3 regions of the Streptomyces sp. NPDC057565 genome follow, and region 2 is predicted to be linked to each of the others. Evidence: riboswitches for the same ligand, from Rfam matches in the RefSeq annotation. Region 2 holds a riboswitch; each other region holds the start of a gene.

Region 1 (4,926 bases), on a different contig from region 2:
TGTACTTGGCGACGCGGTCCGAGCGGGCCGGGGCGCCGGTCTTGATCTGGCCGCAGTTCACCGCGACGGCGAGGTCGGCGATGGTGACGTCCTCGGTCTCGCCGGAGCGGTGGGACATCATGCACTTGAAGCCGTTGCGCTGGGCGAGCTCGACGGCGTCCAGGGTCTCGGTCAGCGAACCGATCTGGTTGACCTTGACGAGCAGGGCGTTGGCGGAGCCCTCCTCGATGCCGCGGGCCAGGCGCTCCGGGTTGGTGACGAACAGGTCGTCACCGACGATCTGCACCTTGGCGCCGAGCTTCTGGGTGATGACGTTCCAGCCGGCCCAGTCGTCCTCGTACAGCGGGTCCTCGATGGACACCAGCGGGTACGCGGAGACGAGCTCCTCGTAGTACTCGGTCATCTCGGCGGCCGAGCGGGACTTGCCCTCGAACTCGTACTTGCCGTCCTTGTAGAACTCCGAGGCGGCGACGTCGAGCGCGAGCGCGATGTCCTTGCCCGGGGCGTAACCGGCTTCCTTGATGGCCTCGAGGATGAGGTCCAGGGCTGCGCGGTTCGACTCCAGGTTCGGCGCGAAGCCGCCCTCGTCGCCGAGACCGGTCGACAGACCCTTGGTCTTCAGGACCTTCTTCAGCGTGTGGTAGACCTCGGCGCCCCAGCGCAGGGCCTCGGAGAAGGACTCCGCGCCGATCGGCGCGATCATGAACTCCTGGATGTCCACGTTGGAGTCGGCGTGCGACCCACCGTTGAGGATGTTCATCATCGGGACGGGCAGCAGGTGCGCGTTCGGGCCACCGAGGTAGCGGAACAGCGGCAGGTCCGAGGCCTCGGACGCGGCGTGTGCGACGGCCAGCGAGACGCCGAGGATGGCGTTGGCGCCGAGCGAGCCCTTGTTCTCGGTGGCGTCCAGGTCGAACATGGCCTGGTCGATCAGCCGCTGCTCGGTCGCGTCGTAGCCGACGAGCTCCGGGCCGATCTGCTCGATCACGGCGAGGACGGCCTTCTCGACGCCCTTGCCCTGGTAGCGGTTGGGGTCACCGTCGCGAAGCTCAATGGCCTCGAACGCACCGGTGGAGGCGCCGGACGGAACAGCAGCACGGCCCGTGCTGCCGTCGTCGAGGCCGACCTCGACCTCGACCGTGGGGTTTCCGCGGGAGTCGAGGATTTCCCGGGCTACGACGACGTCGATGGACGGCACGAGGCATCTCCTTCTGGGATATGACGCTGGTTGTGCAGGGTCGCTTTGGCCTTGCGACAAGAGCCTAACCGGCTGGGCCACCTGGGTTCGCCGACCGCCCGCCTCCTGGGACGAAAAAGGACCCAAGGGAACTCATAGCAGGGCAAAGATCCAGATTTCTACTGGACGGTAAGGACAACAGTTGAACGCTGAGGCAGAAACCCCGACCCGGCGCGTACGGGGGAATCCGCGCCGGGTCGGGGTGCTCGGGGAGGAGAGAGCCCGTATCTACGGGGAGCCCGTAGATACGGAGGCCCGTCCTACTTCGTCAGATGGAGCTGCTGACCCGGGTAGATCAGGTCGGCGTCCTCGACGATGTCCTTGTTCAGCTTGAAGAGCTGCTGCCAGCCGCCCTTCACCTCGTGCTGCGCGGCGATCTTGCTGAGAGAGTCGCCGGACTTCACCTTGTACTCGCCGTCGCCCTTGGCGACCTTCGCGCCGGTCGGCGTGGTGACGGTCTTCTTGGTCGCGGCCTTGGGGGCGGTACCGCGGTTCGCGCGGGAGGCGGCGGGGGCCTCGGTGCGCTCGACCCGCTTCGGCGCGGCCTGCTTCGACTCCTGCGCCGGGGCGCTCTGCTTCGCGGTGGAGCCGGTGTCGACGCCCGGGTCGACACCGTCGTTCTTCAGGCCGCCGGCGCCGGCGCAGCCCCAGGCACCCGGGCCCTGCATGGCAAGAAGCTTCTCGGCGGTGGCGATCTGCTGAGCCTTGGTGGCCAGGTCGGCGCGCGGGGCGTACTGGGTACCACCGGCGGCGGCCCAGCTGGACTGCGAGAACTGCAGGCCGCCGTAGTAGCCGTTGCCGGTGTTGATGGACCAGTTGCCACCGGACTCGCACTGGGCGACGGCGTCCCACGTGGCGACGGAGGCTGCGGAGGCACCGGTCGCACCCATCAGGGGAGCGGCGATGGCGGCACCGGTGACGCCGGCGAGCGTGGCGACACGGACGGCCTTGGACGGGCGACGGTGCTTGCCCTTGCTGTTCAGCAGCATGGAACTTCTCCTCACCGACGCCTACGAGGTGAGCTGTCGGGTTCGGGCCAAGTGAGTTGCCCGGTCGCATGTCCTAGCACGCGACTTCACCCCGAGCCGGTCCTGACGGTCTTTCGGCCATCGGGCCCGGCGGCTTACCTGGGTCCCCCGCTCCTGCCTACGGCGCTTTACGCGTCTGTTCCCTTCGACCGACGGCAGGATTCGGCGTGACGGTCGACGGGGCCCGCGGTGCGAGCGGTTCCGACCGTAAACGTACGCAACCTCGACATTCAAAGATGGGCATAACGGACAATCAGTCCTTACATGCATCCGATCGCACAGTGTTTTCGCAGGTGAGGAGCGGTGCGGACAGACCCGGCAGACGCGACACGCCAGTTGACACAAAGAGACCCATGTCTCACTTACGTATAAGCGGACATAGGCCCCTGAACTACCCCGATTTTTGGGGTGCTTTTAGCCGTTTATCAGACTGCCCTCACTTCGACTTCACGCCGAGATCGAGACCCTGGCCAGGCAGGATGAGGTCCGGGTCACTGCCGACCGCACCCTTGTTCGCCTCATAGAGAGCGGGCCATCCACCGGGAACCTTCTGTGCGTCAGCAATCGCCGAGAGGCTGTCGCCCGGCCGGACGGTGTAATCGCCGCCTGTCGCCGCCGCGCGCGTGTCGCGCCCCTCACTGTTACCGCGGGAAACATGCCGACCCGAGTCCCGGTCGCCGCCCCTGTCCGCGCCCTGGCTCACCTCGGAGGCCGGCGCACCGCGGTGCTTACCACCCGTCTCATTGCCGGACGAGCCAGACTTTCGGTGCGAGTCGGGTGAATCAGACTTCTTGGACGACGGCGTGGCTGACGGCTTGTGAGACGCCTTGCCCGAAGGCGTGGCGGACGCCTCGGCGGACGGCGCCCCGGACTCATCCTCGTTCTCCGCCGGTTCGGCCGACGGCACGACTCCCGGGTCGACCCCCGGCAACGACCCGTCCTCCGTGAGCCCGGAGATCGCCGCACAGCTGGGCCACGCCTTCGGCCCCTGATCGTCCAGGACCTTCTCGGCGACCGCTATCTGCTGCGCGCGACTGGCGAGGTCGGCGCGCGGGGCGTACGCCTTACCGCCGTACGCCTTCCAGTCGTCCTGCGAGAACTGAAGACCGCCATAGAAGCCGTTGCCGAGGTCGGCGCTCCACATGCCGCCGCTCTCGCACTCTGCGACCTGGTCCCAGGTCGTGGCGTCGGCGGCGTGCGCACCGGCCGCGCCGAGCAGGGGGATGGCGATGGCCGAACCGGTCACGCCTGCGGCGACGACGATCGCGGGTGCCTGGCGAGGGCGACGGTGCCTGCCGTTCGCGGAGCCCATGGGATTGCCTTCCGTGTGACTGACAAGTGACTGGTGAGTCGAACGGTGAACGTAGCGGCACTCGAACGCTTGTCACAAGTCGATGCAGCGCAGATCACGTGAAAGTCACAGGGTTGACAGAGTGTCACTTTCACCGCACCGCAGGCCGGGACCGAACTCCACCGGGAGCGTGCGCAGTCCACGCATGATGAGCCCGCCACGCCACCGCAAATCGGTAGGTTTCACCGCAAGCCGCAGGTCCGGGAGGCGCCTCAGCAGCGTGGCCAGGGCAGCCTGCCCCTCCAGTCGGGCAAGCGGTGCTCCCAGGCAGTAATGGATGCCGTGCCCGTATCCGAGGTGCTGATTGTCACGCCGCGCGAGGTCCAGCGTGTCCGGGTCCGTAAACCGTTCCGGGTCCCGGTCGGCGGCGGCGAGCACCACCAGTACGGGGTCGCCCGCCGCGATCCGCTGCCCGCCGAGGGTCAGCGGCTCGGTGGCGAACCGCCAGGTCGCCAGCTCCACCGGACCGTCGTACCGCAGCAGTTCCTCGATGCCGGTCTCCAGCAGCCCACTCTCCCCCGCGTCGAGCGAGCGCTGCAGCCGCTCCCGCTGCTCCGGATTGCGCAGCAGGGCGTACACCCCGTTGCCGATGAGATTGACCGTCGTCTCGAATCCCGCGAAGAGGAGGATGAAAGCCATGGCGGCGGCCTCGTTCTCGGTGAGGTGTTCGCCGTGGTCGCTCGCCCGGATCAGCCCCGAGATCAGGTCCTCCCCCGGGTTCTCCCGCTTCCGGTGGATGAGCTCCGCGAGATAGCCGCGCATCTTCTTCACCGACCGGGCCACCCCGCCGCGCGGACCACCGCCGTGGCGGATCATCATCCCCGCCCAGTCCCGGAAGTCGTCCTGGTCCTCGCGCGGGACGCCAAGCAGGTCACAGATCGCGTAGATGGGGAGCGGGAACGCGAAGTCGTGGATGAGGTCCGCGGATCCCTCCTCGATGAAGTTGTCGATGAGGTGGTCCGTCAGCTCCTGCACGCGCGGGGCGAACTCGGCGACCCGGCGCGGCGTGAACGCCTTCGAGACCAGCCGGCGCAGTCTGGTGTGGTCGGGCGGGTCGATGTTCAGCAGATGCGTCATCAGCTCCGCCTTGCGCTCGCCCGGGATGCCGGTCTTCCCCTTGGCGTGCGCCGGCTCGTCGTGGTGCGCAGGGTTCTTGGAGAGCCGGGTGTCGGCGAGGGCCTGCCGGGCATCCTCGTACCGCGTCACGAGCCATGCCTCGACCCCGCTGGGCAGCGCGGTGCGGTGCACGGGACTGTGCTCGCGCAGCCAGGCGTAGGCCGGGTACGGGTCGGTGGCGAACTCCCAGGTGA
Region 2 (4,926 bases):
CGTGGTGATGGGCCTGATGCGTGCCGTACCGCCGTCGCGGAGCACCACATCCGCTTCCCAGTGGTCGGGGTACGCGTGGTGCGGACTCTGCTCCGGCGTGGGCTGCATGGGCAAAGCCTACGGGGCGGTCAGCGGTCGCGTAGGGCCTGGAGCCGGGGCAGTCTGAGAGCTCCGATCGGCCGTGCGGCACGGGCTGGGGCCGGGTCGCGGGTCGGCGGGAGCACAGCGCACTGCGTGAGAGACTGGTCTAGACAACCATTGATTCGTGAAGGGCAGAACCATGGCTGAGCGCCGCGTCAATGTCGGTTGGGCCGAGGGCCTGCACGCCCGCCCCGCTTCCATCTTCGTCCGTGCCGCCACGGCCTCCGGCGTCCCCGTGACGATCGCCAAGTCCGACGGCACCCCGGTGAACGCCGCCTCCATGCTCGCGGTGCTCGGTCTCGGCGCGCACGGCGGCGAGGAGATCGTGCTCGCCTCCGAGGCGGACAACGCGGAAGCCGCGCTCGACCGTCTGGCCAAGCTGGTCACCGAGGGGCTCGAGGAGCTCCCGGAGACCGTCTGATTCCAGGGTTCCGATCAGGGGAAGCCTTTCCGGCAGATTCCTGTCGGGTCTATTTCTGTGGCGGAGCCGCGGCACCCCCAACCGGGGCCGCGGCTCCTTCGTTTTCGGATACCGATAATACATTCGGAGCGAATTCAGACAGCCCAAAGAAAGCCCCGCGCATTCACTTCTCTTTGTATACGGCGCATGTGTTAATGCCGACCGCCCGCGGTGTTTACGGCATGTTGCGAAGTCCTCACCCGGCCGCCGGAGCGGGGGGCGCGGACGTCGCGGCCCGGGGCGCCGCCCGCGCGGCGCAGTCGGTGCGCGGCGGTGGTCCGCTCGGCGTGCTGGGCGGCCAGCGCCCTGGCCCGTTCCGCGTCCCCGCGCGCCACGGCGTCCACGATGGCTCCGTGCTCGGCCCAGGAATCGGCGGGGCGGGCCGGCTGCTCGACCGCGTACATCCAGGCGATCTTGTGCCGTAGCTGGGTGAGCAGCGCGATGAGCCCGGGGCTGCCGGACGCCTGGGCGAGGGTCTCGTGGAACCAGCCGCCCAGCGAGCGCAGGTCCTCCCCCTCGCCCCGCCGTGCTCTCTCCTGACCCAGCCTGACCAGGCCGCGGAGCACCTTGAGGTGCGCCTCGGTGCGGCGTTGCGCGGCACGGGCCGCACCCAGCGGCTCCAGCAGCATCCGTACCTCCAGAAGGTCGGCGGCCTCCTGTTCGGTGGGCTCGGCGACGCAGGCACCCGCATGCCGGCGAGTGACCACGAAGCCCTCGGACTCCAGGGTGCGCAGCGCTTCCCGCACCGGGACACGGGAGACCCCGTAACGACGCGCGAGCAGCTCCTCGGTGAGTCTGCTGCCGTGCTCGAAGACACCGGAGACGATGTCGTCACGGATTGCCGTGCATACCGATTGCGCCGGAATGCGCATGTCCGAACCTCCGCCTTAATCCCCGCGAAACGCGGCCGATCGACGCCTGTTCTGTGACTCTATTGCAATGCGGCTGCATTTCCGACGCCGGGCCGAAAACCATGAATATCTTTTGGCCCGGGGCCGGTTCTGCGGGGCGGTTCGGCAGGGGCGGACACGACGAAGGCCCCGGCGGGAAACCGGGGCCTTCGCGGTGTTGCGGAGGGAACGTCGGGTCAGACGTTCACACCATGGGCGCGCAGGTACGCCACGGGGTCCATGTCGGAGCCGTACGAGGGCGTGGTGCGGGCCTCGAAGTGGAGGTGCGGTCCGGTGGAGTTGCCGGTCGAGCCGGAGAGGCCGATCTGCTGGCCCGCGCCGACGCTCTGGCCGACGGAGACGCCGATCGAGGAGAGGTGACCGTACTGGGTGTACGTGCCGTCCGTCATCCGCAGCACGATGTTGTTGCCGTATGCGCCGCCCCAGCCCGCCTCGACGACCGTGCCGGCGCCGACGGCGACGACGGAGCTTCCGGAGGCCGCGTGGAAGTCGATGCCCGAGTGCCTGCCGGAGGACCAGAGGGCACCGCTCGACTTGTAGCCGGTGGTGACGTACGAACCGGCGACCGGGAGCTGGAAGGAGCCCAGGCGGGTGCGCTCGGCGGAACGGGCGGCGCGGGCCTTCGCGTCGCGGGCCGCCTTGGCGCGGGCCTCGGCCTCGGCCTTGGCCTTCGCCGCCGCCTCGGCCTTCGCCTTGGCCTTGGCCTTGGCTGCCGCGGCGGCCTTCGCCTTCGCGGCGACGTCGGCCTGGCGCTTCTGCACGTCGGCCTGGGTGGCCACCTGGTCGGCGAGGGCACCCTCGATGGCGATGATCTGGGTCAGGCCGGTCTCACTGACGGAGGGGGCCTCGGCATCCGTGGCGAGGGCCGGAGAGGCCAGTCCGCCGATGACGCCGGTGGTCGCCAGCGTCGCGACTCCGGCGATGCGCGCGCTCCTGCGCGTCAGGCGGCTCGGGGCACGGTGCTTCCCGGTGGGGCGGGTGAACGCCATGAAGTAGCTGGTCCTTTCCTTCCTTCTCGCCTACCGGGTTAGCTGACGGGTTCGGAGCAGGAAGGTCTCCTACGGATCCCCGGCCTCACAGGAGGTCGCGGCATCCGATTCACCCCAGGGACTGCGTGGGTCCCCGGCTCCCCGGGCTCGCGCCTGACGGGGACTCGGCGATCACTGCCCGGCGCCACGGATGCGGCATACGAGTGACGGACAGCGGAGCCGACGCTAGGCGGGGGCACTTTCATTCACCAAACGGACAGGGCGTTTTGTAGCGCATCCCACAGGGCAAGCGATGAGCTTTCATCTCAAATCAGACAAAAGAGAAGACCCTGGCGAGAAGTGACTCGCCAGGGTCTCTCTTTGTCCCTCTTTGCGGGACTTTGGCGCATCAGCCGGTGACGACCGACACCTCTCCGATGCCCAACGCCCTGACCGGCTCCTCGATCTGCGCGGCGTCGCCGACGAGAATCGTGACCAGCCGGTCCACGGGGAAGGCGTTGACCACGGCTGCGGTCGCCTCGACCGTGCCGGTCTCGGCCAGGCGGGCGTACAACTGTGCCTGGTAGTCGTCCGGGAGGTGCTGCTCGACCTGGTCGGCGAGCGTGCCTGCGACGGAGGCAGCCGTCTCGAACTTCAGCGGGGCGACACCCACGAGGTTCTGCACAGCGGTCTCGCGCTCGGCGTCGGTCAGCCCCTCGGCCGCCAGCGTCCGCAGGACCTTCCACAGGTCGTCGAGCGCCGGTCCGGTGGACTCCGTGTCCACCGAGCCGCTGATCGCCAGCATCGCCGCGCCGGTCGCACCGGAGGCGGAGTCCGGGGCCGTCGAGCGCAGGACCTGCCCGAAGGCCCGGACGCCGTAGGTGTACCCCTTCTCCTCGCGCAGCACCCGGTCCAGCCGGGAAGTGAGCGTGCCGCCCAGGCAGTAGGTGCCGAGGACCTGGGCCGGCCACACGCTGTCGTGCCGGTCGGCGCCGATGCGGCCGATCAGCAGCTGCGTCTGCACGGCGCCCGGACGGTCGACGATCACCACGCGGCCGGTGTCGTCGGCGGTGATCGGCGGGACCGGACGGGGCTCCACAGTGTTCCCGGTCCAGTCGCCGATGGTGTCGGCGAGCAGGGCGTCCAGGTCGATACCGGTGAGGTCACCGACGACGACGGCGGTCGCGGTGGACGGCCGGACATGGGCCTCGTAGAAGGCGCGCACGGCCGCGGAGTCGATCCGCTCCACCGTCTCCTCGCTGCCCTGGCGCGGGCGCGACATCCGCGACGTGGCCGGGAAGAGCTCCTTGGAGAGCTGCTTGGCGGCACGCCGGGCCGGGTTGGCCTGCTCGTGCGGAATCTCGTCGAGCCGGTTGTTCACCAGTCGCTCGACCTCGCTGTCGGCGAACGCGGGCGCCCGCAGCGCCTCGGCGATCAGCCCGAGCGCCTTGGCCAGCCGAGAAGCCGGGACCTCCAGGGAGACCCGCATGCCGGGATGGTCGGCATGCGCGTCGAGGGTGGCGCCGCAACGCTCCAGCTCGGCGGCGAACTCCTCGGCGGAGTGCTTGTCCGTGCCCTCGGAAAGGGCCCGCGCCATGATCGTGGCCACGCCGTCGAGGCCCTCGGGCTCGGCGTCCAGCGGGGCGTCGAGGAAGATCTCGACCGCGACGACCTGCTGGCCGGGACGGTGGCAGCGCAGCACCGTCAGCCCGTTGGGCAGGGCGCCGCGCTCGGGGGCGGGAAAGGCCCAGGGCCTGGCCGTGCCGGGGGCCGGCTGCGGGTGGTACTCCATCGAAACTCCAGTCGCGGCAGCGTCGGTCACTTGTCCGCCCCTTCGTGCGCGTCGGTGTCGGTGTCCGTCTCGTCGGCTTCCGCGTCGGCGGATTCGGCCGGCTCGACCGGCTCGTAGACGAGCACCGCCCGGTTGTCGGGACGCAGCTGGGCCCTGGCCGCCGCCTGGACCTCCTCCGCGGTGACGTCGAGGACCCGCTGGACGGCGGTCAGGGCGAGCTGCGGGTCCCCGAACAGCACGGCGAACCGGCAGAGTTCATCGGCGCGGCCCGCGACCGTACCGAGCCGGTCCAGCCACTCGCGCTCCAACTGTGCCTGAGCACGCTCCATTTCCTCGGGCGTGGGGCCCTCGGCGGCGAACCGGGCCAGCTCCTCGTCGACCGCGGCCTCGATCTGCGCCACCTCGACACCGCCGGACGCCTTCACGTCCAGCCAGCCGAGCGAGGGCGCGCCGGCCAGCCGCAGCAGCCCGAAACCTGCCGCAACGGCCGTGCGGTCGCGGCGGACCAGGCGGTTGTGCAGCCGGGAGGACTCGCCGCCGCCGAGCACGGTCAGCGCGAGATCCGCGGCGTCGCACTCCCTGGTGCCGTCGTGCGGCAGCCGGTAGGCGGCCATCAGGGCCCGGGCCGGGACCTCCTCGTGGACCTCTTCGCGC
Region 3 (4,926 bases), on a different contig from region 2:
CGCGACGGCTCCGTACCGACCTGCCCGACGAGGTCTACCTCTGGGTCAATGCCGCTGAGGGGCAGAGCTACACGGACGAGGAGGCGGACCGCTGGACGGTCCTCGACCCGCTCTTCCCGTACAGCCGCCACCCGCACCGCTCGGCCGGCCTGCCGTGCCGGACCGGCGAGTCCGTCATCTCGGTGGACGGTGACGGCACGGTGCGCCGCTGCCACTTCGTCCCGGCCGAGCTGGGCAACCTGTACGACGGCAGCTACCGGAGTGCGCTCGGTCCGCGGGCCTGTCCGCTCGCCGTCTGCGACTGCCACATCGGCTATGTGCATCTGGAGACGTTGCCGTTGTACGACGTCTTCGCGGGCGGCGTCCTGGAGCGCGTACCGGCCCGACGCCCGGGCATACCTGCGCCCTCGGGACGCCGGTTCCTGCCGCTGTCCCCCGTCGCCGGACAGGCTTGAAGCCCCCGGGAGTCAGAAAGGGAGCGGGCCCGTCCGGCAGACGAGGCGAAGACAGGTGCTGAGCCCTTCTAAAGCGGCAGGAGGTCCGGCCGCTTCGCCTCGACGTGGTCGCCGGAGGACTCGCCGCGCAGCCGCCGCCCTATCCACGGCACCAGGTATTCGCGCGCCCAGTGGATGTCGTCGCGCCGGACCTCCAGCGTGCCGCGCTGCGCCTGCGGGGGCCACTCCTGGTCGGGGTCGGCCGGGACGTCGAGGCCGAGGACCTGGGCGGCGCGCAGCGCGACCCGGGTGTGCCCCTCGGGCGACAGGTGGAGCCGGTCGTCGTCCCAGGCGCGCCGGTCCTGCACGGACTTCAGCGACCACAGGTCCAGGACGGGGCAGTCGTAGCGGTCGGCGATGGAGCGCACATGGGCGGTGTACGTGGCGATCTTGCCGCGCAGATGGCGCAGTACGGGAACGCCGCGGGTGTCGAAGCCGGTGGTCACCAGGACGGTGCCGACCGAGTCGGTCAGCTCGGCGACCGCGCGCTCGAAGCGCTCGGCCACGTCGTCCGGGTCGGTGCCGGGCCGGATGATGTCATTGCCGCCCGCGCAGAAGCTCACCAGATCAGGTGCGAGCTCCTTGGCGCGCGGCACCTGCTCCTCGACGATCTGGTCGAGGAGGCGTCCGCGTACGGCGAGATTGGCGTACCGGAAGTTTCCGTGCGCGGAGCCCTCGGGGCTCGTCGCCGCATCGGTGTCCGGGAGCTGGTCCGCGAGAAGTACCGCGAATCGGTCCGCCCAGCCGACGAAGGTTCCGTCCGGGCCGGGGTCTCCGACTCCCTCGGTGAAGCTGTCGCCAATCGCTGCGTACGACCCGATGGCGCCATGCCGGTTGATGACGCCACGTTGATTGTTTCTCGAATCGTCTGCCACAAGCGCATATCCTGCACCGCCGAATGTGACCTACGCGACCGTAATAAAGGGTTGACGGGTGGTGAGATAGACCACCCGGTCAGGTTTTGGTAAAGGGGGAATAAGTGAAGGGGCGGTGCGCCGCCGCGCACCGCCCCTTCACCGAGCCGACCGGATCAGCCGTGGATCAGACGTAGATCCCGTGCGAGGCCAGGTAGGCGATCGGGTCGATGTCCGACCCGTACGCCGGGCCGGTGCGGACCTCGAAGTGCAGGTGCGGGCCGGTGGCGTTGCCGGTCGCGCCGGAGAGGCCGACCTGCTGGCCGGCGGTCACGGTCTGGCCCGCCGAGACGGAGAGCGAGGACATGTGGCCGTACTGCGAGTAGCGGCCGTCGGCGTGCTTGATGACGACCTGGTTGCCGTACGCGCCACCCCAGCCGGCGGTGACGACGGTGCCGGAGGTGATCGCCTTCACACTGGTGCCGGTGGCGACCGGGAAGTCGATACCCGTGTGGCTGCCGCTGGACCAGTTGGCGCCGGAGGCACGGTAGGCGGTGGTGTGCTTGCCCGGGACCGGGTGCACGTAGCCGGAGTTGGTGCTCTGGACCGCCGCGGCGGAGGTCTTGGCGGACTCCGAAGCCTTGGACTGCGACGTGGACTTGTCGGCCGAGGAGGTCGACGGAGCCGGGGCGGACTGCGTGTCCGCCGCGGCGGAGCCGGCCGGCTTGCCGCCGAGCGTCAGCTTCATGCCCGGGAGGATCAGGCTCGGGTTCTCGCCGACGACCTCGCGGTTGTCCTGGTACAGCTTCTGCCAGCCGCCCTTGACCTGCTGCTCGGCGGCGATCTTCGACAGGTAGTCACCGGCGACGACGGAGTACGTCCGGGTCTCGACCTGCTTCTTCACGACCGGCGCGGCCTCGACGGCGACGTGCGTGGCTGCCGACTGCGCGGTGGGCGCGGCCTGCTCCGCGGCGTGGGCACCGGTGGCGCCGAGCAGCGGAAGGGCGATGACGGCCCCACCGGCGCCGACGGCGGCGACGCCACGGGCGATCGTGCTGGACTTGGTACGGCGATGCTTACCCGATGTGGGCATGAAGAATTTCCTCTCCGGCGCCTACGAGGTGAGCTGTCGGGTTCGGGCTGGAGATGCCCGGTCGCGGTTCGCGACTTCACCCCGAGCCGGCCGGATCTCTCCGGGCGGCGGCTTACCTGGTTCCCCCGCTCCTGCCACACGTGGGTGGGTGCGAATTCCGGGCGGCGGCAGGATTGGGCGGTCCGTCCGGATTGAGGGTGACCGTAGGCGAGCGAGGACGGCGGAAACAAGCCATCGATTACTCAAGGGAATCCACGAAGGGAAATCGGCGCGGAATTCCGGTCACCCTCCGTGGATTACGGATCTTGGCTTTCCGCGCGACGTCCGGAATACCCATCCGTGGCGCCACCACACACCGTCACGGATATGATCCCGCTCACGGATAGGGCATCATCTCCCGCAGAAGTAGGCCATGTTCCACTAAATGCCGCAATACGGACATGTCATGGACGTCCGCCACGTCGGAGCCTCAGCACCTTCGCGTCCAGATCCCCCCGCAGCCCGGTGTGCAGACCCTGATGCAGCAGCACGGCACCGTGGTGGACCGCCCCGGTGTCCAGGTCCGTGTAGGTCGCCGCAGGGTCGAGCCCGCGCAGCCGCAGGGCCGGCGGCCGCTCCCCGTACCGCTGCGCCTCCAGCCACATCAGCACGACGGCCTCGTCGCCGTGCACGTACTGCACGGCGCTGAGCCCACCGCGCGGGGCACGCAGCCGGTACAGCGCGCCGCGCTGCACCGCGGGACGGATCTCCTTGTAGAGATCCACCCAGCTCCGCGCCTCGGCCAGCTCCTCGTCACTCCACTCGGTGAGATCCCCGCCGACCCCGAGCACCCCGGCCATCGCGCTGACGAAGCGGAAACGCAGCGAACTGGTTCTGCTGTTGAGCTGGACATTCGGACTGTCGGTGACCCAGGCGGCCATCACTCGCGCCGGATGGATCTGCCCGAAGCCCTCCTGGATGGCGAGCCGGTCGAGCGGGTCGGTGTTGTCGGAGGTCCACACCTGGTCGGTACGGGCGAGGATTCCCAGGTCGATCCGGCCGCCGCCGCCCGAGCAGGACTCGAAGGCGACGCCGGGGTGGGCGGCCCGCAGTCGGTCGATCAGCGCGTAGAGCGCGTCCACATGCGCGATCCAGAGCTTCTGCGGATAGTCCTCGCCCGGCCAGCCCGCATCGGTGAAGCAGCGGTTGAAGTCCCATTTCACATAGTCGATCGGGGCGCTGGAGAGCAGCGTGTCGAGCTGCTCCCACAGATGATTCTGCACATCGGTCCGGGCCAGATTGAGCACCAGCTGATGACGGAATTCGGTCCGGGTCCGCCCGGGGAAGTGCTGCACCCAGTCGGGGTGCGCGCGATACAGATCACTGTCGGCGTTCACCATCTCCGGCTCGACCCAAATGCCGAACTGCATGCCGAGTCCGTGCACTTCGTCGGCGAGCGGCTTCAGCCCGCCGGGAAATCGCTCGGGGTTGGGGGTCCAGTCGCCTGGTCCGGCCCGGTCGCTGGTGCGCTGCCCGAACCACGCGTCGTCCACGACGAACAACTCGACGCCCATCGCGGCGGCACGCTCGGCGAGGGCGCGCTGCTGGTCCTCCACGATGTCGAAGCCGGTCGCCTCCCAGGAGTTGTAGAGCACCGGCCGCAGGCTCTCGGCGTCCGGGACGACATGGGCCAGTTGCCAGGCGTGCCAGGCCCGGCTCGCCCCGCCGAACCCTTCGGCGCTCCACAGACCGGCGAACACCGGTGTGGTGTACGTCTCCCCCTGTGCCAGCCGAAGCAGCCCGGAGTCGTCGTATCCGGCGCCTCCGGTGATCTGCACGAGCCCGTCGGGGAGCTGCTGCACCGCGATCCGCCACGAGCCGGACCAGCCGAGCGCGCAGCCGTACACCTCGCCGTCCTCCTCGGTGGCGGCGCCGTCCGCGTCGAGCGCGACCCATGGCAGGAACTGGTGTCCGGTGTGGCCGCGCCGACTGGAGAGGACCTTCTCGCCGTACGTCAGCTCCGACCGCACGAGCTGTGTCTCAGCCGCCCAGCGGCCGTGCAGCTGGCTCAGCCGCCAGCTGTCGCGGGCGGGCAGCGCCCAGGCCGCCGCGTCGGCGCGCAGCAGCTCCAGCGGCGGACCGTCAGGACCGGTGTGGGTGACGGTGGCCCAGCGCTCGATGACATCGGAGTCGTCCCGCATCCGGTAGTGCAGGGTGAGCGCGAGCCACTGCACGGAGTCAGAGAACGCGATACGGAGTTCGTCGCCGTCCACGGCGGCCCCGGCGAACACCCATTCGGTGCCACGGACTTCGGGGGTGCGTACGGAGAGAGCCGGCCGGACGAAGCGGGGGCCGCCCTCGACCGGGTACTCCTCGCGGCCGTCCAGCTGCGACTCGAAGCCCCGGAAGGGCGGCTCGGGCGCGGCGGCGAGGGCCTCGGCGGCCGCGAGGGAGATCCGTGGCCCCCAGTGCAGATGCAGCAGTTGGTCCCGGTCGGTGAGGTGCA

The links. A riboswitch is a leader RNA that binds a small molecule or an ion and turns the genes downstream of it on or off. The one in region 2 is predicted to bind cyclic di-AMP.
Positions count from the first base shown of each region.
Region 1: another riboswitch for cyclic di-AMP. It lies ahead of ACFU8W_RS19975 (transglycosylase family protein); the one in region 2 lies ahead of ACFU8W_RS31120 (M23 family metallopeptidase).
Region 3: another riboswitch for cyclic di-AMP. It lies ahead of ACFU8W_RS00040 (peptidoglycan DD-metalloendopeptidase family protein); the one in region 2 lies ahead of ACFU8W_RS31120 (M23 family metallopeptidase).

Region 1 covers NZ_JBHVFU010000009.1:174,047-178,972, reverse strand. Annotated here, with positions in the region: gene eno (phosphopyruvate hydratase) at 1-1,198, opposite strand, end outside; gene ACFU8W_RS19975 (transglycosylase family protein) at 1,498-2,226, opposite strand; cyclic di-AMP (ydaO/yuaA leader) riboswitch at 2,230-2,401, opposite strand; gene ACFU8W_RS19970 (transglycosylase family protein) at 2,702-3,577, opposite strand; gene ACFU8W_RS19965 (cytochrome P450) at 3,683-4,926, opposite strand, start outside.
Region 2 covers NZ_JBHVFU010000024.1:26,579-31,504, forward strand. Annotated here, with positions in the region: gene ACFU8W_RS31105 (GNAT family N-acetyltransferase) at 1-108, opposite strand, end outside; gene ACFU8W_RS31110 (HPr family phosphocarrier protein) at 281-562, shown strand; gene ACFU8W_RS31115 (GntR family transcriptional regulator) at 754-1,473, opposite strand; gene ACFU8W_RS31120 (M23 family metallopeptidase) at 1,689-2,501, opposite strand; cyclic di-AMP (ydaO/yuaA leader) riboswitch at 2,515-2,681, opposite strand; gene ACFU8W_RS31125 (M16 family metallopeptidase) at 2,890-4,272, opposite strand; gene ACFU8W_RS31130 (pitrilysin family protein) at 4,299-4,926, opposite strand, start outside.
Region 3 covers NZ_JBHVFU010000001.1:5,438-10,363, reverse strand. Annotated here, with positions in the region: gene ACFU8W_RS00050 (STM4011 family radical SAM protein) at 1-455, shown strand, start outside; gene ACFU8W_RS00045 (SGNH/GDSL hydrolase family protein) at 524-1,369, opposite strand; gene ACFU8W_RS00040 (peptidoglycan DD-metalloendopeptidase family protein) at 1,536-2,441, opposite strand; cyclic di-AMP (ydaO/yuaA leader) riboswitch at 2,445-2,598, opposite strand; gene ACFU8W_RS00035 (alpha-galactosidase) at 2,885-4,926, opposite strand, start outside.